Linked DNA regions of Cupriavidus taiwanensis LMG 19424. The protein of the gene in region 2 binds, or shares a complex with, the protein of the main gene of each other region. Links are inferred from orthologs where the notes say so. Each region holds a gene or a part of one and is shown on either strand. Other genes may lie near its edges. The genes, in order: RALTA_RS08870 and RALTA_RS11455.

Region 1 (10,413 bases), 560 kb from region 2 along the record:
AGCCCTCGTGGCAATTTCCCGGCGAACGGGCACACTGCCGGGATGAACACCGCATCGCTCGACCCCGGACTCGTGCTGCTGGCCTTCGCGCCGGTCTTCGTGCTGACCATCGGCGCCGAAGCGTGGTACTGGGCGCGCCGCGACCCGGCCGTCTACAGCCTGCGCGACACGCTCTCCAACGCCGCGCTGGCGCTGATGCACCAGGCCTCGGACGCGTTCTTTCTGTGGCTGATGATCCGAACGGTCTATGCGTGGTGCTACCAGCACGGCCTGCAGGCGATGCCACAGACGGCGTGGTCGTTCGCGCTGCTGCTGTTGCTGCAGGACTTCCTCTACTACTGGTTCCATCGCGCCAGCCATCGCGTGCGCTGGCTGTGGGCCTCGCACGTGACGCATCATTCGTCGGAGGGCATGAATTTCTCGACCGCGTTCCGGCAAAGCCTGACGTACCCGCTGTCCGGCATGTGGCTGTTCTGGATTCCGCTGGCATATATCGGCTTCACGCCGGACTGGGTGATTCTTGCGGTGGGTCTGAACCTGGCCTTCCAGTTCTTCGTCCATACGCGGCTCGGCAAGCGCTGGCCGCTGGCCGAGCGGCTGCTGAACACGCCTTCGGTCCACCGCGTCCACCATGCCAAGAACCCGCAATACATCGACCGCAACTATGCCGGTGTGCTGACGGTCTGGGACCGCCTGTTCGGCACCTTCGTCGCCGAACGCGAGGCACCGGTCTACGGCATTACACGCCAGGTGCGCAGCCATGATCCGCTGACGCTGACCTTCCACGAATGGCGCGACATGTTTGCCGATGCCTGGCGCGACCGCGACCCGCGCTACCTGTGGAAGCCGCCGGAATGGCGCAGCCCGCGCGCCGCCGCGCCGGCGACGCTGCCGGGCATGCAATAAAAAACCGCGCCGGGCAGGCGCGGTTTTTCGTGGGCAGCTGCAGCGGCTCGGCGCTTATGCGCCTTCGCGTGCGGCACGCTTGCGCTCGTGCTCCTTCAGGTGGCGCTTGCGCAGGCGGATGCTCTTGGGGGTGAGCTCGACCAGCTCGTCGTCGGCGATGAATTCCACCGCGTATTCCAGCGACATCTGGATCGGCGGCACCAGGCGCACCGCTTCGTCGGTACCCGAGGCGCGCACGTTGGTCAGCTGCTTGCCCTTGATCGGGTTCACGACCAGGTCGTTGTCGCGGCTGTGGATGCCGATGATCATGCCTTCATACAGCGCATCGCCCGGCTTGACGAACATGCGGCCGCGGTCCTGCAGCTTCCACAGCGCGTAGGCCACCGCATCGCCGTCGTCCTGCGAGATCAGCACGCCATTGTGGCGCTCGCCCAGGCCGCCTTCGCGCACTGGCGCGTAGTCGTCGAAGATATGGCTGATCAGGCCGGTGCCGCGCGTCAGCGTCAGGAATTCGCCCTGGAAGCCGATCAGGCCGCGGGCCGGGATGCGGTATTCCAGGCGGGTGCGGCCCTTGCCGTCCGACGCCATGTCGAGCAGCTCGCCCTTGCGGCGGCCCAGCTCTTCCATGATGCCGCCCTGGTGGCTGTCTTCGACGTCCACGGTCAGCAGCTCATACGGCTCGCACTTGACGCCGTCGATTTCCTTGAACACCACGCGCGGACGCGACACGGCCAGCTCGTAGCCTTCGCGACGCATGTTTTCCAGCAGGATGGTCAGGTGCAGTTCGCCGCGGCCCGACACTTCGAAGATGGTGTCGTCGCCGGTATCGGCCACGCGCAGCGCCACGTTCGACTTCAGCTCGCGGTCCAGGCGCTCGCGCAGCTGGCGGCTGGTGACGAACTTGCCTTCACGGCCAGCCAGCGGCGAGGTGTTGACGCAGAAGTTCATGGTCAGCGTCGGCTCGTCCACCTTCAGCATCGGCAGCGCGTCCTGGGCTTCCGGCGCGCACACGGTGCAGCCGATGCCCAGTTCTTCGATGCCGTTGATCAGCACGATGTCGCCGGCTTCGGCTTCCTGCACGATTTCGCGCTCCAGGCCCTGGAACTTCAGCACCTGGTTGATGCGGCCCTTGATCGGGTTGCCTTCCGGGCCGAACTTGACCACCACGTCCTGCAGCGGGCGGGCGCGGCCACGCGAGATGCGGCCCACGCCGATCTTGCCGACGTAGCTGGAGTAGTCCAGCGAGATGATCTGCAGCTGCAGCGGGCCGTCGCGGTCGTCGTCACGCACCGGCACCTTGTCCAGCACGGTCTCGAACAGCGGCTTCATGTCGCCATCGCGCACGTCTTCGGTCAGGCCGGCGTAGCCGTTCAGGCCCGAAGCGTAGATCACCGGGAAGTCGAGCTGCTCGTCGGTCGCGCCCAGCTTGTCGAACAGGTCGAAGGTCTGGTTGATGACCCAGTCCGGGCGCGCGCCCGGGCGGTCGATCTTGTTGATCACCACGATCGGCTTCAGGCCCAGCGCCAGCGCCTTGCGCGTGACGAAGCGGGTCTGCGGCATCGGACCCTCGACCGCGTCGACCAGCAGCAGCACGCCGTCGACCATCGACAGCACGCGCTCCACTTCCCCGCCGAAGTCGGCGTGGCCCGGGGTGTCGACGATATTGATATGGGTGCCGTTGTACTCGACGGCACAGTTCTTCGCGAGAATCGTGATCCCGCGTTCCTTTTCCAGGTCGTTCGAGTCCATCACCCGCTCGGCGACTTGCTGGTTGTCGCGGAAGGTGCCTGCCTGGCGCAGGAGCTGGTCGACCAGGGTGGTCTTGCCATGATCGACGTGGGCGATGATGGCGATATTTCGGATGGCGCGGGTCATTGCTGCGTCTCGCTAAGAACGGGGCCCTCGCAAGGAGGGCCGGAGAATCTGAGGTAACCCAACATTCTAGCATGTTGCGGCGCAAGAAGCGTTGACCGGAACCGCCCCTGACATAGGGAAATATTTGCGGATTTCGCAATGACGAATTTCCTTTCTTGCGGATCGTTAAACGTGAACATATATTTGCCTCAGCAAAGATTGCAAAGGCAAAGATGTCACAAGACCCCTCTTCCGCTCTGCCCGCCGCCCCGGCTACTGCGTTCGATCCCGCCAAGTACCAGATGTGCGACAGCGTCGGCTACCTGATGCAGCGGGCCAAGAACATGCTGGCCCACGGCGTCGAGCAGGAGGTCGGCAGCCTCGACATCACCCAGGCCCAGGCCAGCTGCCTGATGATGCTGGCCACCGGCCGTGCCTCGACCGTCACCGACCTGGGCCGCGAACTGAACACCGACATGGGCTCGGTCACGCGGCTGCTCAGCCGCATGGAAAAACGCGGCCTGATCGAGCGCCGCCGCCGCGACGCCGACCGCCGCGTGGTCGACCTGTCGGTGACGCCGCAGGGTCAGGAACTGGTGCAGCAACTACCGGCAATCTTCTGCAAGGTGCTGGCGCACCACTTTCGAGGTTTTTCCGAGGACGAGATCCAGTTGCTGCGCAGCATGCTGCGGCGGGTCATCGACAACAGCGGATAGCAGGCTGCGCGCCGGACTTCCGGCACGCCAGATCGTCCGCTTCGGCCAGCCCGGCCGGACCCCGTCAGCAGCCTGTAGAAACGTATGGCTCCGCCACGGAGCAACACCATGAAACCAGTTCTTTCCTTCCGATTTACCCAGCCTGCCAGCTCCCGCAAGCTGGCGCGCCGTGCCGGCACGCTGGCGCTGACCGCGATCGCGGCCGCGGCGCTGGCCGGCTGTGCGGCGCTTGGCGATTCGCACAGCACCCAGACCATGGCCGATCCGGCCGCGATGGCAACTTCGCAAACCCTGCCCGGCGAACACGGCCAGTGGCCCTCGCAGGACTGGGTCGACCAGTTCAAGGACCCGCAGCTAAGCGCGCTGGTCGACGAAGCGGTCAAGGACAATCCCAGCCTGCAGGCGGCCTTCGCCCGCGTGGAAGCGTCGCGCGCCATGGCCGAGGCCACGCGCAGCGCGCTCTATCCGCATGTGGAGTTCGAAGGCAGCCTGATCCGGCAGCGCTTGTCCGAAACCGACCTGTTCGAAGGCACGCCGCTGGCGGGCTCGTGGCAGAACCAGTCGCGCCTGCAGGTGGGCCTGTCCTATGACTTCGACTTCTGGGGCAAGAACCGCGACGCGCTCGAGGCCGCGCTGTCCGACGATCGTGCCGCCGAAGCCGAAAGCCAGGCCTCGCGCCTGATCCTGGCGACGTCGATCGCGCGCAACTACGCGCGCCTGGCGGCGCTCTATGCCCAGCGCGACGTGGCCGAGCGCGCCATTGCCCAGCGCCGCGACCTGACCGAGCTGTCGCGCCAGCGCCTGGCGGCCGGCCTGGACACCCAGGTGGAAACCACGCAGGCGCGCGGCACCGTGGCGGCGTCGCAGACCGACCTGCAGCGCGTGGACGAGGAAATCGCGCTGGCCCGCAACCAGCTGGCGGCGCTGCTGGGCAAGGGCCCGGACCGCGGCCTGCAGATCGAGCGCCCGGTGCTGCTGGCGCAGGCCACGCCGACGCTGCCCGACAACCTGACCATCGGCCTGCTGGGCCGCCGCCCGGACCTGGTCGCGGCGCGCTGGCGTGTCGAGGCTGCGTCGAAGGACATCAACGTCGCCAGGAAGGAGTTCCTGCCCGACGTCAGCCTGAGCGCGTTCGCCGGCCTCGCCGCGCTGGACCCGTCCAGGCTGCTGATGGGCATCAGCCGCACTTTCGGCATCGGCCCGACCCTGCGTCTGCCGATCTTCGAAGGCGGCAGGCTGCGCGCCAACCTGAAGGGCAAGTACGCCGGCTACGACATTGCCGTGGCCAACTACAACCAGGCGCTGGTCGATGCCCTGCGCGAGACCGCCGACACCATGACCAGCATCCGCAGCGTCGACAAGCAGATCCAGACCCAGCGCGAGGCGCTGGACCTGGCCGAGCATGCCTACGCGCTAGCCACCACGCGCTACAAGGCCGGCCTGGGCACGCAGCTGACCGTGCTCAACGCCGAAAGCAACGTGCTGCAGCAGCGCCGCCTGGCGACCGACCTGCAGGCGCGCCGGCTGGATCTGCAGATGGGCCTGATGAAGGCGCTCGGCGGCGGCTACCAGGAGCCTGCCGAAGGCCACGAGAGCGTCGCCCACGGCCAGGCGCAGCAACCGGACAACACCAAGGCGGGCGCCCGCGGCTGATCCGCGCACCCGGTGATCGCAGACGAGAGTATCCAGAAGACATCATGAGCAACAACCAGCAAGCGGCCGGCACCAACACCCCCCAGCAAGCCACGGCCACCCCTCCCAACGGCAAGCGCAAGCGCATGCTGCTGTCGCTGACCGCGGCGATCGTCGTTGCCGGCATCGGCTACGGCGTGTACTGGGGCCTCTATGCCCGCCATTTCGAAAGCACCGACGATGCCTACGTCGCCGGCAATGTGGTCCAGGTCACGCCGCTGGTGGCCGGCACGGTGGTGTCGATCGCAGCCGACGACACGCAACTGGTCACTGCCGGCCAGCCGCTGATCCAGCTCGACCGCGCCGACACGCAGGTGGCGCTCGAACAGGCCGAGGCCCAGCTGGCCCAGGCCGTGCGCGAAGTGCGCACGCTGTACGTCAACAACGGCTCGCTCGCCGCCAACGTGGCGCTGCGCGAAGCCGACGTGGCCAAGGCGCGCGACGACCTGCGCCGGCGCCAGGCCATCGCCGGCTCGGGCGCGGTGTCCAATGAAGAAATCTCGCACGCGCAAGCCGCGCTCAAGGGCGCCGAGTCGGCGCTGCTGGCGGCGCGCGAACAGCTGGCATCGAACAAGGTGCTGACCGACCAGACCACGGTCGAGCACCACCCCAACGTGCAGCGCGCCGCCGCCAACCTGCGCTCGGCCTACCTGTCGTTCGCGCGCTCGTCCCTGCCCGCGCCGGTGACCGGCTACGTCGCCAAGCGCTCGGTGCAGGTGGGCCAGCGCGTGGCCGCCGGCGCGCCGCTGATGGCGGTGGTGCCGCTGGACCAGGTCTGGGTCGACGCCAACTTCAAGGAAGTGCAGATCACGCATATGCGCATCGGCCAGCCCGTGACGCTGGAAGCCGACGTCTACGGCTCCCGGGTCGAATACCACGGCAAGGTTGCCGGCTTCTCGGCCGGCACCGGCTCGGCGTTTTCGCTGCTGCCGGCGCAGAACGCCACCGGCAACTGGATCAAGGTGGTGCAGCGCCTGCCGGTGCGCATCGCGCTGGACCCGCAGCAACTGAAGGACCATCCGCTGCGCGTGGGCCTGTCGATGACGGTCAAGGTCGACGTGCGCCGCGAGGAAGGCGCCGCCATGGCGGCCGCCGCGCCGGCCAAGCCGATGCAGACGGACGTCTATGACAAGGTGGCCAAGGATGCCGACCAGCTGATCGCGCGCATCATTGCCGCCAACAACGGCGGCCGCGGTGCCGGACTGGCCTCGGCCAGCGCCGCCAACGCCAAGCCCGCCAATACCTGATCATGGCCACCTCCCCTTCCGCCGCACCGGCCGCGCCCGGCGCGCAGCCGGGCGCCGGCCCGGCAACGCCGCGGGCGATGCCGCGGCAGCCGCAGCCGCTGACCGGCGGCAAGCTGGTGCTCGGCACCATCGCGCTGTCGCTGGCCACCTTCATGAACGTGCTGGACTCGTCGATCGCCAACGTGTCGATCCCGGCGATCTCCGGCGACCTGGGCGTGGCCCCCAACCAGGGCACCTGGGTCATCACCTCGTTCGCGGTGGCCAACGCCATCTCGGTGCCGCTGACCGGCTGGCTGACCACGCGCTTCGGCGCGGTGCGGCTGTTCATCACCTCGATCCTGCTGTTCGTGCTGGCATCGTGGCTGTGCGGCGTCGCGCCCAACCTGGAAACGCTGCTGGCCGCGCGCGTGCTGCAGGGGGCCGTGGCCGGGCCCATGATCCCGCTGTCGCAGTCACTGCTGCTGTCGAGCTATCCGCCCGCGAAGAGCACCATGGCGCTGGCGCTATGGGGCATGACCACGCTGGTCGCACCGATCATGGGCCCGCTGCTGGGCGGCTGGATCTCCGACAACATGACCTGGCCGTGGATCTTCTACATCAACGTGCCGGTGGGCATCGTCACCGCCTACGCCACCTGGGCCATCTACAAGGACCGCGAGACGCCCACCAAGATGCTGCCGATCGACCGCATCGGCCTGGCGTTGCTGGTGATCTGGGTGGGCTCGATGCAGCTGATGCTGGACAAGGGCAAGGAACTGGACTGGTTCCACTCGACCGAGATCGTGGTGCTGACGCTGGTCGCGATCGTCGGCTTCCTGTTCTTCCTGGCATGGGAAACCTATGAGAAGCATCCTATTGTCGATATCAGCCTGTTCAAGGGCCGCAACTTCAGTTCCGGCGTGGTGGCGATCTCGGTGGCCTACGGGCTGTTCTTCGGCAACCTGGTGATCCTGCCGCTGTGGCTGCAGACCATCGTCGGCTATACCGCGACCGACGCGGGCATCGTGATGGCGCCGGTCGGCATCTTTGCGATCCTGCTGTCGCCGGTGATCGGCCGCAACCTGCCGAAGATGGATGCGCGCTGGGTGGCAACCGCCGCCTTCATCACCTTCGGCATCGTCAGCCTGATGCGTTCGGGCTTTACCACGCAGGTCGATACCCGGACGCTGATGGTGCCCACGCTGATCCAGGGCGCGGCCATGGCGATGTTCTTCATCCCGCTGACTTCGATCATCCTGTCGGGGCAGCCGCCGGAGAAGATCCCTGCCGCATCGGGCCTGTCGAATTTCGTGCGGATCACCTTCGGCGGCATCGGCGCGTCGGTCTCGACCACCGTCTGGGAAAACCGCTCGGCGCTGCACCACGCGCAACTGGTCGAGCAGGTCAACCCGTACAACCCGGTCTACCACGACCAGCTCAACCACCTGATGCAGATGGGCATGAGCCAGGCGCAAGCGGTCGGCGTGATCGAGCGCAATATCACCCAGCAGGCCGCCATGCTCGGCGCCAACGATATCTTCTGGATCTCTGGCGTGCTGTTCTTCGTGCTGATCGGCTTTGTCTGGCTGACGCGGCCGGCAAAGGGCGGCGGTGGCGGCTCGGCGGACGCAATGGCGGCGCATTGAGCGCCCGGTTCAGCGATGCATGGAATGGCCCCGGTTCGGGGCCATTTTTTTTGCCCGTATCCGGCAAGGGAAATTTCCCCTTGTGCTCCGGCGCCCATCGACCTATGATTTGCCAAAACCGAATTATGGAACTTCGGTTCCGAAAAACGGAACAAAGCAATGAACGTAGGTGGAGAGGCGAAGTGAGCATTCTTGAAGGCGTGGAGAGCGTGCTGGACCTGTTCGGGCACGCCCGCCACGAGATCACGTTCAACGATGTGCTGGATGAGCTGGGCCTGGCCAAGAGCTCGGCGTCGCGCCTGCTCGCCCAGATGGTGCGCTACCGGCTGCTGGAGCTGCAGCCCACCACGCGACGCTATCGCCCCGGCGCCCTGGTGATCCGCGCGGCGCAGGCGGCCACGCAGGCGCACCCCTTTGACGACCAGTGCCGCGAGATCCTTGCCGCGTTGTCGGACTCCACCGGCTTCACGGCCTACCTGTCGATGCTCGACGGCACCGACACCGTGGTGCTGCAGCGCCTGAACGGCAGCAACCCGGTGCAGGTGCTGTCGCCGCCCGGCGCCCGCCGCCCTGCCTTTACCACCGCGATGGGCCGCGTGCTGCTGTCGCGCCTGCCTGACCCCGACTTCAACGCGCGCTACGGCGCCAGCGGCGCCCGCAAGCTGCCCGACGCGCCCGCCGGATGTCCCGCCACCGTTGCCGAGCTGCGCGAGCGCGTCGCCATGGCTCGCGCCGAGCGCAGCGCCATCGCCGTCAACGAAGGCATGCCTGGCATCGGCGCTGTTGCCACCACGCTGGCGGACCCGCTCTCGGGCGACGTGCGCGGACTGTGCCTGTCCTTCACCGCGATGCAGGTCAGCCAGGCCCAGGCACGCGCGCTGCGCGAAGCGCTGGTGCAGGCGGTGGCGCCGGTCGGGCAGCGCCTGGGCGATCCGCTCTGGCTCCCTTCCGGCGACACCGCCGCCAAATAGTCATCCCGGCTGCTCAAACCCATGGAACTCCTGTTACTCAGCAACTCCTCCAGCGACGCGGGCTACCTCGTCCACGCCCACGACGCGATTCGCGAACTGGCCGGCGGGCGCACCCGTGCCTGCTTCCTGCCTTTCGCCGGCGTCACGCGCGACTGGGACACCTATGAAGCGCTGGTGCGCGACGCGCTGGCTCCGGCCGGCATCGCAGCGCACTCGCCGCACCGGCTCTCCGATACCGACTGCCTGCGCGCGGTGGCAGCGGCTGAACTGGTCGTCATCGGCGGCGGCAACACCTTCCGGCTGCTGCAATGCCTGCGCGAACGCGGGCTGCTGCCGGTGATTGCACGCCAGGTGGCCGCGGGCGCGGCGCGCTATATCGGCTGGAGCGCCGGCACCAATGTCGCCTGCCCCACTATCCGCACCACCAACGACATGCCGGTCGCCGATCCCGGCGGCCTCGACGCGCTCGGGCTGGTGCCGTTCCAGATCAACCCGCACTACTTCAACCTGGTGGTGCCGGGCTTCCGCGGCGAAACGCGCGACCAGCGGCTCGCCGAGTTCACGGTGCTGGCGCCGAACACGCCGGTGCTGGGCTTGCCCGAAGGCAACTGGGTGCGCGTCTCGGGCGATCGCATGGAGATGGGCGGCATGCACTCCGCACGCTGGTTCCTGGGCCCGCAGATCCTGGACATCGCGCCCGGCGCCTTGTCCGTGCCGGCCCCTGGCGCCCTCTGACCCTCGCCATCCGTCAAGCAATCAAGGAACTTCAAGCAAGATGTCCATCAAGCAGGTGATTGAATCGATCGAGCTGCTTTCCGCAGCCAACGTCGACGGCGAGACCGTTGCCGCGCTGCTGCGCGCACGCGGCATCCGCGACGTCACGGTGACACGCGTGGAAGAGAACGGCCTTTACACCGACTTCCTCGCCTGCACCCTGCCCGGCCGCCATCCCGACGCGCCCGCGCTGGGCGTGGTCGGCCGACTGGGCGGCGTGGGTGCGCGCCCGGCCGTGACCGGCCTGGTGTCCGATGCCGACGGCGCCATCGTGGCCGTGGCCACCGCGCTGAAGCTGGCCGACATGGCCGCCACCGGCGATGTGCTGGCCGGCCCGGTGCGCATCCATACCCACATCTGCCCGCACGCCGCGACGCGGCCGCACCAGCCGGTGCCGATGATGAAATCGCCCTTTGCGATGCGCAAGATGATGGCGCATGAAGTGCATCCCGGCATGGCGGCGATCCTGTCGGTCGACACCACACGCGGCAACCGCTTCGTCAACCGCCGCGGCGTGGCGCTGACACCGGTGGCCAAGGAAGGCTGGCTGCTGCGCCTGCCGGAGCGGATGCTGGACCTGATGGGCTGGGTCAGCGGCGAACTGCCGACCGTGTTGCCGCTGACCACG
Region 2 (10,398 bases):
ATGGGCAAAGACCACCGCACCGCGGCGCTGGACGGCACCAACGAGATCGGACTGGCGGTGCTGGCCACCACCTTCTCGATCGTGGCGGTGTTCCTGCCGGTGGGCTTCATGGGCGGGATCATCGGGCGCTTCTTCCACCAGTTCGGCATCACCGTGGTGGCCGCGGTGCTGATCTCGATGTTCGTCTCGTTCACGCTGGACCCGATGCTGTCCTCGGTCTGGCACGACCCGGACCTGCACGGTACCGGCAACAAGCGCAGCTGGTACGGGCGCACCGTCGGGCGGCTGCTGGACTGGTTCTCGGCCAGCATGGACCGGCTTGGCGACGGCTACGCCGGCATGCTGGGCTGGGCGCTGAAGCACCGGCTGGCCACCGCCATCATCGCCGCCGCCACGTTCTTCGGCAGCTTTGCACTGGTGCCGCTGATCGGCACGGAGTTCGTGCCCAACGCCGACCTGGGCGAAACGCAGGTCGGGTTCACCACGCCGGTCGGCACGTCGATCGAAGTGACCGAAGCCAAGGTGCGCCAGGTGGAAGCGGCGCTGAAATCCTTCCCGGAAGTCGCCTACACCTATGCCACCATCAACTCGGGCAACGCCTCGGGGCGCAACAACGCGCTGGTGTCGGTGCGCCTGACCGAGCGGCGCGCGCGCAGCCTGACCACCGCGCAGCTCAACCCGCTGATCCGCGAGCGCCTGGCAAGCATTGCCGGCATCACGCTGACCATGGTCGGCATGCCCGACGGCGCCGGCGGGCAAAAGGCGATCCAGGTGTCGATCCAGGGCGACGACCTGGACGAACTGCGGCGCCTGTCGCGCGAAGCCGGCGCGCGCATGGCGGCGATCCCGGGCTTGACCGACCTGGATTCGAGCATGAAGGACGACCGCCCCACCATCGAGGTCCGCATCCGGCGCGAGCTGGCTTCGGACCTGGGCGTGGGCGTGGCGCAGATCGGCAACGCGCTGCGCCCGCTGCTGGCCGGCGATGCCATCAGCTCCTGGCGCGCGCCCGATGACGAGAACTATGACGTGCGCGTGCGCCTGCCGAAGGATGCGCGCACCGGCATGGCCGACCTCAGCGCGCTGATGATCGCCAGCAGCCACGCCAACGCCGACGGCTCGCCGAAGATGGTGCCGCTGCGCCAGATCGCCGAGCTAGTGCCGACCACCGGCGCCAACCAGATCAGCCGGCGCGACCTGAACCGCGAGGTCGAGCTGACCGCCAACGTGGCCGGGCGCTCGGCCGGCGAAGTCGCGCGCGACATCAAGGCCGCGCTCGACGGGGTGAACTGGCCGGCCGGCTACAAGTACCGCTTCGGCGGCTCGACCAAGTCGATGAACGAGTCGTTCGGCTACGCGGTGTCGGCGCTGGCGCTGGCGGTGATCTTCATCTACATGATCCTGGCCTCGCAGTTCGCCAGCTTCTTCCAGCCGATCGCCATCATGACCTCGCTGCCGCTGACGCTGGCCGGCGTGTTCGCGGCGCTGCTGCTGTTCGGCTCGACCCTGAACATGTTCTCGATCATCGGTTTCATCATGCTGATGGGGCTGGTGACCAAGAATGCGATCTTGCTGGTGGACTTTGCCAACCAGGCGCGCCAGGGCGGTGTTGACAGTGCCTATGGACGCGAGCCGCTGTCGCGCGAGGCCGCGCTGGTCGAAGCCGCGCGCGTGCGGCTGCGACCGATCCTGATGACGACGCTGGCAATGATCTTCGGCATGGTGCCGCTGGCCTTCAGCCTGGGCGAAGGCGCCGAGCAGCGCGCGCCGATGGGGCAGACGGTGATCGGCGGGATCATCACCTCGTCGGTCCTGACGCTGGTGGTGGTGCCGGTGATCTATACGTACCTTGATGATTTCGGGGCATGGCTGCGCCGGCTGTGGCAAGGCGAGCCGCGCGCCACCGCGGCAGCGCCGGCGCAGGCCGGCTCAGGCCAGCCCGCGGCGGGCGGACGCCCGGCCCCGGCCGAGGCCAGCGCGGAATGAGCCCGCAGGCGCCCGCAAGGTTAAAATAGCAGGTTTGATAAGACTGTCCGGCCGTGGCACCGCGCGGCCGGCGCACAGACCGACAGCGGTTGGCATTGGTAAGGAATGGCAAGATGGATCTCGAAAAAGCCCGATTCAACATGATCGAACAGCAAATCCGCCCGTGGGACGTGCTGGACCAGGAAATCCTGGACCTGCTGGCGGTGGTCAAGCGGGAGCAGTTCGTCCCGTCCGCCTACGCCTCGCTGGCGTTCGTCGACATGGAGATTCCGCTGCCCGCGGGGCAGAACATGCTGGCGCCGCGCGTCGAAGCCCGCATCCTGCAAGACCTGGCCGTGCGCAAGCATGAGACCGTGCTGGAAATCGGCGCCGGCTCCGGCTACATGGCCGCGCTGCTGGCCCACCGCGCCCGCCACGTGCTGACCGTCGACATCGTGCCCGAGCTGGTCGAACTGGCCCGCACCAACCTGGCCAATGCCGGCGTCACCAACGTCGACGTCGCCGAAGGCAATGCCGCCGACGGCTGGGCGGCCGCCGCGCCGTACGACGTGATCTGCATCTCGGGTTCGCTGCCGGCGGTCCCGCCGTCGATCCTGGCGCAGGTGAAGGTGGGCGGGCGCATCGCCGCCTTCGTCGGCGAACTGCCGGTGATGGAAGCGCGCCTGATCACGCGCGTGTCCGAGACCGAGTACCAGGTCGTCAACCTGTTCGAGACCGCGGTCAAGCCCCTGCAGGGCGCGGCCCGGCCGTCGCAATTCCAGTTCTGAGGACGTACCGCCATGCAGGTCATCCAAGCCACCGAACTGGCCCAGTGGCTGGCCGACGCCAGCCGCGCCAGGCCGGTCCTGCTCGACGTGCGTGAAGGCTGGGAGGTGCAGACCTGCGCCCTGCCCGGCATCACCCACATCCCGATGCGCGACATCCCGGCGCGCGCCGCCGAACTCGACGAAGACGCCGACATCGTCTGCATCTGCCATCACGGCGCACGCAGCATGCAGGTGGCGGCCTACCTGGAGCGCCAGGGCTACGGCAAGGTCTACAACCTGACCGGCGGCGTCGACGCCTGGGCCAGCCAGGTCGATCCCGCCATGCCGAAGTACTGACGCGGCAGGCCAGCGCAGCAACACGAAGAAGAAAACGACTGTCGGCCGCGGCACCCGCCGCGCCCACCTGGAGGTGTCATGACGTTTGCGCCCAACGCCCTGCCCGGAGCGATCCGGACACGCCTGGCGATCGCGGTTTCCCTGCTGACCCCGCTGCTGGCCATACTGCCCGCGGCGCCGGCCGGCGCGGCGGACCTGCTGCAGGTCTATCGCGATGCGCAAGCCAATGACGCCCAGTTCGCCAGCGCGCGCGCGCAGCTGCTGGCCACGCGCGAGAAGCTGCCGCAGGGCCGCGCCGGCCTGCTGCCGCAGGTGGTGGGTACCGCCGGCGCCAACCGCACCAAGCTCGACCAGACCGCGTCGCTGCCCATCGGCGGGGCGCCCAGCGCCTCGGGCACGCGTTTCTTCAACAACAACAACTGGCAACTGCAACTGAGCCAGCCGCTGTTCCGCTGGGACCGCTGGGAAACCTACAAGCAGGGCGAGCTGGCCGCACAGGCGGGCGAAGTCACCTTCCACCAGGCCGAGCTCGACCTGATCACGCGCAGCGCGCAGGCCTACTTCGACGTGCTGGCCGCACAGGACAACCTCTACCTGGCGCGCGCGCAGAAGAAGGCCATCTCCGAGCAGCTGGAACAGGCCAAACGCAACTTCGAGGTCGGCACCGCCACCATCGTCGACGCCAACGACGCCCAGGCCCGCTTCGACCTGGCGACCTCGACCGAAATCGCCGCGCAGAGCGACCTGGAGATCAAGCGCGCCACGCTGCAGCAGATCACCGGCAAGCCCGTCGACGAACTGATGGGCCTGCGCGCGGAAGCGCCGATCCCCGGACCCCAGCCGCCCGACGTCAACGCCTGGGCCGCGCAGGCCGAAACCAGCAACCTGCAGGTGAACCTGGCCAGCTACAACCTCGAGACCGCGCAGCGCGAGACCAACAAGGCCAAGGCCGGGCACCTGCCGTCGGTGGACCTGGTGGCGTCGTACGGCTTCAACAACCAGACCGGCAGCGCCACGCAGGCGATCTCGACGCACTACAACGCCTCGCAGATCGGCGTGCAGCTGACCCTGCCGATCTTCGCCGGCGGCCAGATCCAGTCGCGCGTACGCGAGACCCTGGCGCTGGCCGACAAGGCCGCCAGCGACCTCGAATTCGCCCGCCGCACCGCCGCCCAGACCGCGCGCCAGACCTACTCCGGCGTCTCCAACGGCCTGGCCCAGGTCAAGGCGCTGGAGGCGGCGGAACGCTCGGCCACCAGCGCAGTGGAATCCAACCAGCTCGGCTATGAAGTGGGCGTGCGCATCAACATCGACGTGCTCAACGCCGAAGCCCAGCTGTTCTCTACCCGCCGCGACCTGGCCAAGGCGCGCTACGACACCATCATGAATGGCCTGCGCCTGAAGGCTTCCACCGGCGTGCTGCAGGAAGAGGACGTGGTGCAGATCAATACCCTGCTGACTTCTTCGCCGGGGGCCCTGTACAAGCTGCCGATGCCGGCGCAGGCGGGCGCGAAGGTGCCGGCAAAAGCGGCTGCCGCAGCGGATCGCCGCGGCACGCGGCGCGACGGCGGAACGCCGCGCTCCTGATCAACGGGCCGCAACCGCGGCCCGTTTTCTTTGTGTGGTGCGGCGAAGATGCGCCGGCTGTCTCCCCTCTCCCATAAATGGGAGAGGGGAGCAAACCAACAGCTATTGCGCCCGTGTCCGCGACTCAACGTTCAGCAACTGCCAGCGGATCGCCGACGCATCCGCCGGCGGGTTCGGCACCTGGTATTCGCGCACGCGCAGCCGGTACGACACGCCCGGCTCGAAATCCAGCCCTTCGATCGGCCCGTACCAGAGTTGCCACGGCGCATCCGGCGACTCGCGCCAGCGGTAGCAGGTCATCTTGCCCACCCCCGTGCATTCCACGCGCTGCGAGTCGATATAGACGGTCTTCTCCACGCCCGCGGCCTCCACGCGCGCGCCGCGCTTGCCTACGCCTTCGCGCTCGACGAACTGCAGCAGGTCGCCGTCCACGGTCTTCCAGATGATCTGCCGGCCGGTACTGGCCGCCGACGGCTGCGTGCCCACGGTGGCAAACGGCGTCTGCATCGCCTTCAGCAGCGCCGACTCCAGCGCCATGCGCGGCGGCGGGCAAGCCATGCGCGTGCTGGCGATGCGGTCGAAGCGGATGCCGGTCTCGGTCTTGCCATAGCTGCCGCTGAAGCGATTGCAGCCGCTGGTGCCGCTGACCGTGCCCTGCGCGGCATCGATGCCCTCGTTGAACTCGAAAATGATCGGCTGGCCATTGTCGCCGTGCGGGATCTCGCGCAGCGAGCCGTCAGGCTGCTGCCAGCGCACCAGTTCCCAGCGGCTGGGGCCGGAGGGCTGGGTCTGGTTCAGGTTGGTGCCGGCCGAGGGAAGATTGGGCGCGGTCGCGGTAGTGCAGGCGCCGAGCACGGCGGCGACCAGCAAGGCGGCCACGCCGCGGCCTGCGGGCGCAAGGGGAATCAGTCGGTGACGGCTGTGCATGAGAACTCCTGTTGTGGGGCGGCCGAGGCGCCCGGATCGATGCCATCGGTGGCTTTGACAAACGGATCTGACAACCAGCATGCCGGAAAGTGCACCCGGCCATAGACCTTCAGTTTAGCAAGCCGCTCCGGCACGGCGGCCTCGAAGCGGCCCGCGCGCCGCATACATCCTGTAACGGGTCGACACGCTTAGCCAGCTAGGATGCAGAACTCCTGGAAATGCCACCGAGGCCATCCGATATAATCGCTTCGCCCCGAGCCGCAATGCGTGCGCAGGGCACCGCTCCTCAGGAGACGGCGACAATAATAAGACGGACGGAACGGCAGGCATCTCGCATGCACCACCTTCCTCCGGAAACCTTTCTCCATGCTCTTGATGACGAGATTGCAAGGATCCCTACCGTTGGGGATCGACAAAGCTCTGTACCTGAGCGCCTGTGTTGTCCTGGCTGCGTTTCCCACGCTGATGTTTGTCAAGCCGTCGCTCAGCAACACCTGCTTCGGGCTGTTGCTGGGGTGGAGCGTCATCGCCCTGGCTGCCGGCGGCCGCGCTGCGCTGGCCGAATATGGCTGCATCCTGCGCCGCTACTGGCCGTTCATGCTGGCCATGGCGGCGCTGCCGCTGGCCGTATTGCTCCAGCAACTGCTGGCCGGTGCCGATGACCCGCATGTGCCCTATCTATACCTGCGTTTTGCGCTGTTCATCGTTCTGGTCCCTGGCCTGCTGCGCCTGGGCCGGCGCGGCATGCAGAACATCCAGTTGGGCTTCGTCGCCTGTGCGCTGATATCCGCCCTGTGGCTGCATGAAGTCGCCGCGGCAGGGCGTCCAAGCCATGTCGGCTTCTCCAATGTCATCCCCTTCGGCAACCTCGCCCTGCTGACCGGCATGCTGGCCGTGATCTCGATCGGCTGGAACCGCCCCGGCGATCATTGGCTGGCCGGCCTGAAACTGCTGGGCGGTTTCGCGGGCCTGTACGCCTCATACATGAGCGGCACCCGTGGCGGCTGGCTGGCGATTCCGGTGCTAGCGCTGATCGCGCTGGCGGCCTCGCGCAGGTTGACGCGGCTGCACAAGGCCGGGGTGCTGGCGGGGCTGGCCGGGCTGATGGCGCTGGGGTGGTTCAGCAGCGCGATGGTCCAGCAGAGGACGGCTGCGGTTGTATCCGAACTGTCCAAATTCTCTCAGCATGTAACACTGGATACATCAATCGGAATACGGCTTCAGCTCTGGCAAGCCTCGCTTAGAATGCTGCAGGCCCATCCTTGGACTGGCGTAGGACCTGACAACTACGAAGCTATATTGCAGTCGCTGGCAGCACAGCACGTGATTACACCGCTCGCCGCCACCTTGCCGCACGCGCACAATGACGTGCTCCACGCTGCGGCGACGCTCGGCATTCTAGGCCTGCTGGCGGTGCTCGCCTTGTATCTCGTACCGATTGTGTTTTTCCTGCGCCACCTGCGCAGCGCAAACCGCGGCACACAGGTAGCCAGTGCCATGGGACTGGCGCTGTGCTTCGGCTTCATGGTTTTCGGCCTCACTGAAGCGATGTTCATAACGACACTCACCAACGCCTTCTACAGCTTGGTAATAGCCGTTTGCTTTTCCTACGTAGTTGTACACAAGAATGTAGCGCCGGCGCAGCCCGACCGTTGAGCGACGAAGCCGGCGCCACGGTGGAGGCGCCGAATGTCGCCGAGGCTATGGCAACGATCGGTCGCCTTCGCACTTCGCTCCCGCCTTTGGCAAGCACTACCAATTGTGAGAAAGTGGCGGTCGAAAATCTTCCTTGCGCTATGGTGCCTGCCTTCACGATCGCCGCCTCCTCCACTGCCCTGCAAGCAGTTCCTTCCGCGCCTGCCAAGGTGCGCGCGAGACCGGCGTGACCAGAAGGAAAGTTGCCGGCAATCTTGGCTGGATGCTGGGCGAGCGCGGGCTGCAGGTGGCAGGCGGCATCGGCATCGTGGCCATGCTGGCGCGCGGCATGGGGCCGGAAGGCTTTGCCCATTTCCAGTATGCGCAGGCGGTGGTCTATATTGCCGCTTCGTTTGTGCTGATCTGCGGGAGCGAGGTGATCGTTCCTCGGCTGGTCGCCAACCCCGACCCGGCCGCGCAGCACCGCTTGCTGGCACATGGCTTCGGCTTGCGCTTCGCCGCTGGCATGATCGCCTACGTGCTGATCGGCGGATTCATGCTGGTGTCGCGCCCGGGGCCCGAGTTGTGGGTGCCGACGCTGATCCTGGGCTTCGCCGTGCTGCTGCGCGAACCGTTCGGCATCGTCACGGCCTGGATGCAGGCACATACGCGCACCCGACCCAATGCGATCTTCAGCCTGGTCGCGCTGGCGCTGAAGGCCATTTGCGTGGCGCTGCTGTTCCGCGCCGGCGTGCAAAGCGTTCCCTGGTATGCCATGGCCATCGTGCTGGAAACCGTCCTGGCGTCAGCCCTGCTCGGCCACTACTATCTGCACCGCGCGCCACGCACGCGTATCACCATGGATACCGCGCTGGCGCGGGAGCTGTTCAGCAATGGCGCTCTCTTCTGGGTGAGCTTCGTGCTGATGATGAGCTCGCGGCGCATTGACCAGCTGTTGCTCAAGCCCCTGGTACCGCTGAGCGAGTTTGGCGCGTATGCGGCGTCGATGCAGATTTTGGACAACTTCGTGGTGGTCGCCACCATCTTGTGCGCCGGCATCGCGCCCATCTATGTCTATGCACAACCGACGCTGGCCGTGGCCAGGCGCAATATTCTGAAGATTGCCGCCGGGATGCTGCTGGTCGGGGCGTCGGGCGCGCTGACCATTGCCTGGGGCGCTGACTGGATCGTGCACCTGCTCTACGGTTCGGCCTTCGCCTCCGCGGCCGGTCTGCTTCGACTGGCTGCCCTGGCCTCGATGCTGGTATTTGCGGATGTGGCCCTGACCTTGCTGCCGATCTACCTGCGCCAGCCCCGCCTCGTAGCCATCAAGTGGGCGCTGGTGTTCGCTGTCACTGTCGGCATCGACCTGATCGCGATTCCGGCGTACGGGGCCCATGGCGCTATCCTCGGCTACGCCATCGCCAATTTCCTGTCGGTCTTGTTCGGCCTTTGGATTTGGCTACGTGAAGGGCGTCGCGCCACCATGACGCGTGAGGCCAGTGCATGACAGGGCTTCGCAACATCTGTTTTTTGACCGGCACCCTTAATGCCATGGCCGGCGCCGAACGGATGACCGCTACCGTAGCCAATGCGCTGGCGGAACGCGGCCACCGCGTCAGTATCCTGAGCCTGTTCGATCAAGCCAGTTGCTTCCCGCTGCATCCAAATATCCATCACGATGCGCTGTTCACGCGACGCCCGTCCTTCAAGCGCAAGTACCTCGCCACCATTGCCGGCATCCGGCGCCATTGCCGCGTGCGCAATATCGATGTACTGGTGCAGGTCGATACCATGCTGGCGCTGTTCGTGCTGCCTGCCACCATCGGCCTCGGCCTGCAGCAAATCGCCTGGGAACATTGCCACTTCGACGAGGACCTCGGCAGGATTGCGCGCCGCGGTGCCCGGCGACTGGCGGCACGATGGTGCGACCAAGTCGTGGTCCTGACGGAGCGGGATCGCAGGCGCTGGATGGAAGCGCTGCGTCCGCGCAGCGAAGTGGTCTGTATTCCGAATCCGCTGCCTTTCCCCCTGCCGGCACGCCCTGCGCCGCGCTCCGGCAAGCGCGTACTGGCCATGGGGCGGCTGGTCGCGGCCAAGGGCTTCGATGTACTGGTGCAGGCCTGGCAACAAGTGTCCGCCCAGGCGCCGGACTGGCACCTGGTGATTCACGGCGAAGGCGAAGAACGCGAAGCGCTCACCGCCCTGATCCACCAGCTTGGATTGGACGGCCGCGTCACGCTGCCGGGCATTTCCCATGACGCGGCATTGACGTACGCGCAGGCATCGATTTTTTGCCTGAGCTCTCGCTACGAAGGCTTCGGCGTGGTGCTGATCGAAGCCATGGCATTCGGGCTGCCGATCGTGTCGACCGCTTGCGAGACCGGGCCGCGCGAATTGCTCACGCCAGGGCGGGACGCCGTGGTAGTGCCGGTCGACGATACCGACGCGCTTGCCGATGCCCTGCTGAAGGTCATCCGGGACCCGGGGCAGGCCACCCGCATCGGTGCGGCCGCCCGGGAAAAGGCGGCGGCCTATGCGATCGAGCCGATTGCTCGCCGGTGGGAAGTCTTGCTGGATGGCCCGCGCGAAGCGGCGCAACAAGGACAGCGCCCGCCACCGACCACGCCGGCGCTCTGACTATCGCTCGTGCCGCATCGGCACCCCTGCCTGTCAGGTGCCGAGCGCCTGCGCCAGCGCCGCCAGCGTCCTCACCGTGGCGCCGCGATGCAGTCCGGCAAAGGTATGCGCGTTGGCCCGCATCTCTGCCAGCGCCGCAGGGTCGGACAGGATCTTTGCCGCCGCCCTGACCAGTTCGTCCGCATTGGCTACGCGCATGCAGGCAGCAGCAGCAATGGCATCTTCGGTCGCCTGCGCGAAGTTGAAGGTATGCGGGCCGATCAGTACCGGCGTGCCGACCGCGCACGCCTCGATAAGGTTCTGCCCGCCTAGCGGCATCAGACTTCCGCCGATGAAGGCGAGGTCGGAAGCAGCGAAATACATCGCCATCTCCCCCATCGAATCGCCCAGCACCACGTCGGCGGTGATCGGGGAAGACAATTGGTCGACCTCGAGCGTGCTGCGCCGTTGCATGCTGAAGCCGGCGCGCGTAACCATGGCAGCCACTTCGTCGAACCGCTGCGGGTGCCGCGGCACCAAC

What was found.
Region 1: the proteins of RALTA_RS11455 (region 2) and RALTA_RS08870 are in contact, whole or in part, in a cryo-EM structure (PDB 8ZAL), measured with the Escherichia coli proteins. The link is inferred for Cupriavidus taiwanensis LMG 19424 from one-to-one orthologs.

What each region holds. Positions count from the first base shown.
Region 1 is NC_010528.1:1,931,804-1,942,216, forward strand. The notes cover bases 4,341-7,294. They hold RALTA_RS08870 (HlyD family secretion protein), read left to right. Parts: upstream 4,341-5,173; coding sequence 5,174-6,415; downstream 6,416-7,294. Other genes in these bases: RALTA_RS08865 (AdeC/AdeK/OprM family multidrug efflux complex outer membrane factor), read left to right, coding at 4,341-5,129; RALTA_RS08875 (DHA2 family efflux MFS transporter permease subunit), read left to right, coding at 6,418-7,294. Outside these bases: RALTA_RS08850 (sterol desaturase family protein), read left to right, coding at 43-906; translational GTPase TypA, read right to left, coding at 961-2,781; RALTA_RS08860 (MarR family winged helix-turn-helix transcriptional regulator), read left to right, coding at 2,994-3,476; more of RALTA_RS08865, read left to right, coding at 3,585-4,340; more of RALTA_RS08875, read left to right, coding at 7,295-8,040; RALTA_RS08880 (IclR family transcriptional regulator), read left to right, coding at 8,223-9,011; dipeptidase PepE, read left to right, coding at 9,033-9,746; RALTA_RS08890 (DUF1177 domain-containing protein), read left to right, coding at 9,787-10,413. UniProt on the Escherichia coli protein: Part of the tripartite efflux system EmrAB-TolC, which confers resistance to antibiotics such as CCCP, FCCP, 2,4-dinitrophenol and nalidixic acid. EmrA is a drug-binding protein that provides a physical link between EmrB and TolC.
Region 2 is NC_010528.1:2,491,712-2,502,109, forward strand. What follows is about bases 2,483-5,421. They hold RALTA_RS11455 (TolC family outer membrane protein), read left to right. Parts: upstream 2,483-3,167; coding sequence 3,168-4,676; downstream 4,677-5,421. Other genes in these bases: RALTA_RS11445 (protein-L-isoaspartate O-methyltransferase family protein), read left to right, coding at 2,483-2,753; RALTA_RS11450 (rhodanese-like domain-containing protein), read left to right, coding at 2,766-3,089; RALTA_RS11460 (META and DUF4377 domain-containing protein), read right to left, coding at 4,779-5,421. Outside these bases: RALTA_RS11440 (efflux RND transporter permease subunit), read left to right, coding at 1-1,986; more of RALTA_RS11445, read left to right, coding at 2,100-2,482; more of RALTA_RS11460, read right to left, coding at 5,422-5,603; RALTA_RS11465 (O-antigen ligase family protein), read left to right, coding at 5,970-7,259; RALTA_RS11470 (oligosaccharide flippase family protein), read left to right, coding at 7,522-8,748; RALTA_RS11475 (glycosyltransferase family 4 protein), read left to right, coding at 8,745-9,878; waaA (lipid IV(A) 3-deoxy-D-manno-octulosonic acid transferase), read right to left, coding at 9,912-10,398. UniProt on the Escherichia coli protein: Outer membrane channel, which is required for the function of several efflux systems such as AcrAB-TolC, AcrEF-TolC, EmrAB-TolC and MacAB-TolC. These systems are involved in export of antibiotics and other toxic compounds from the cell.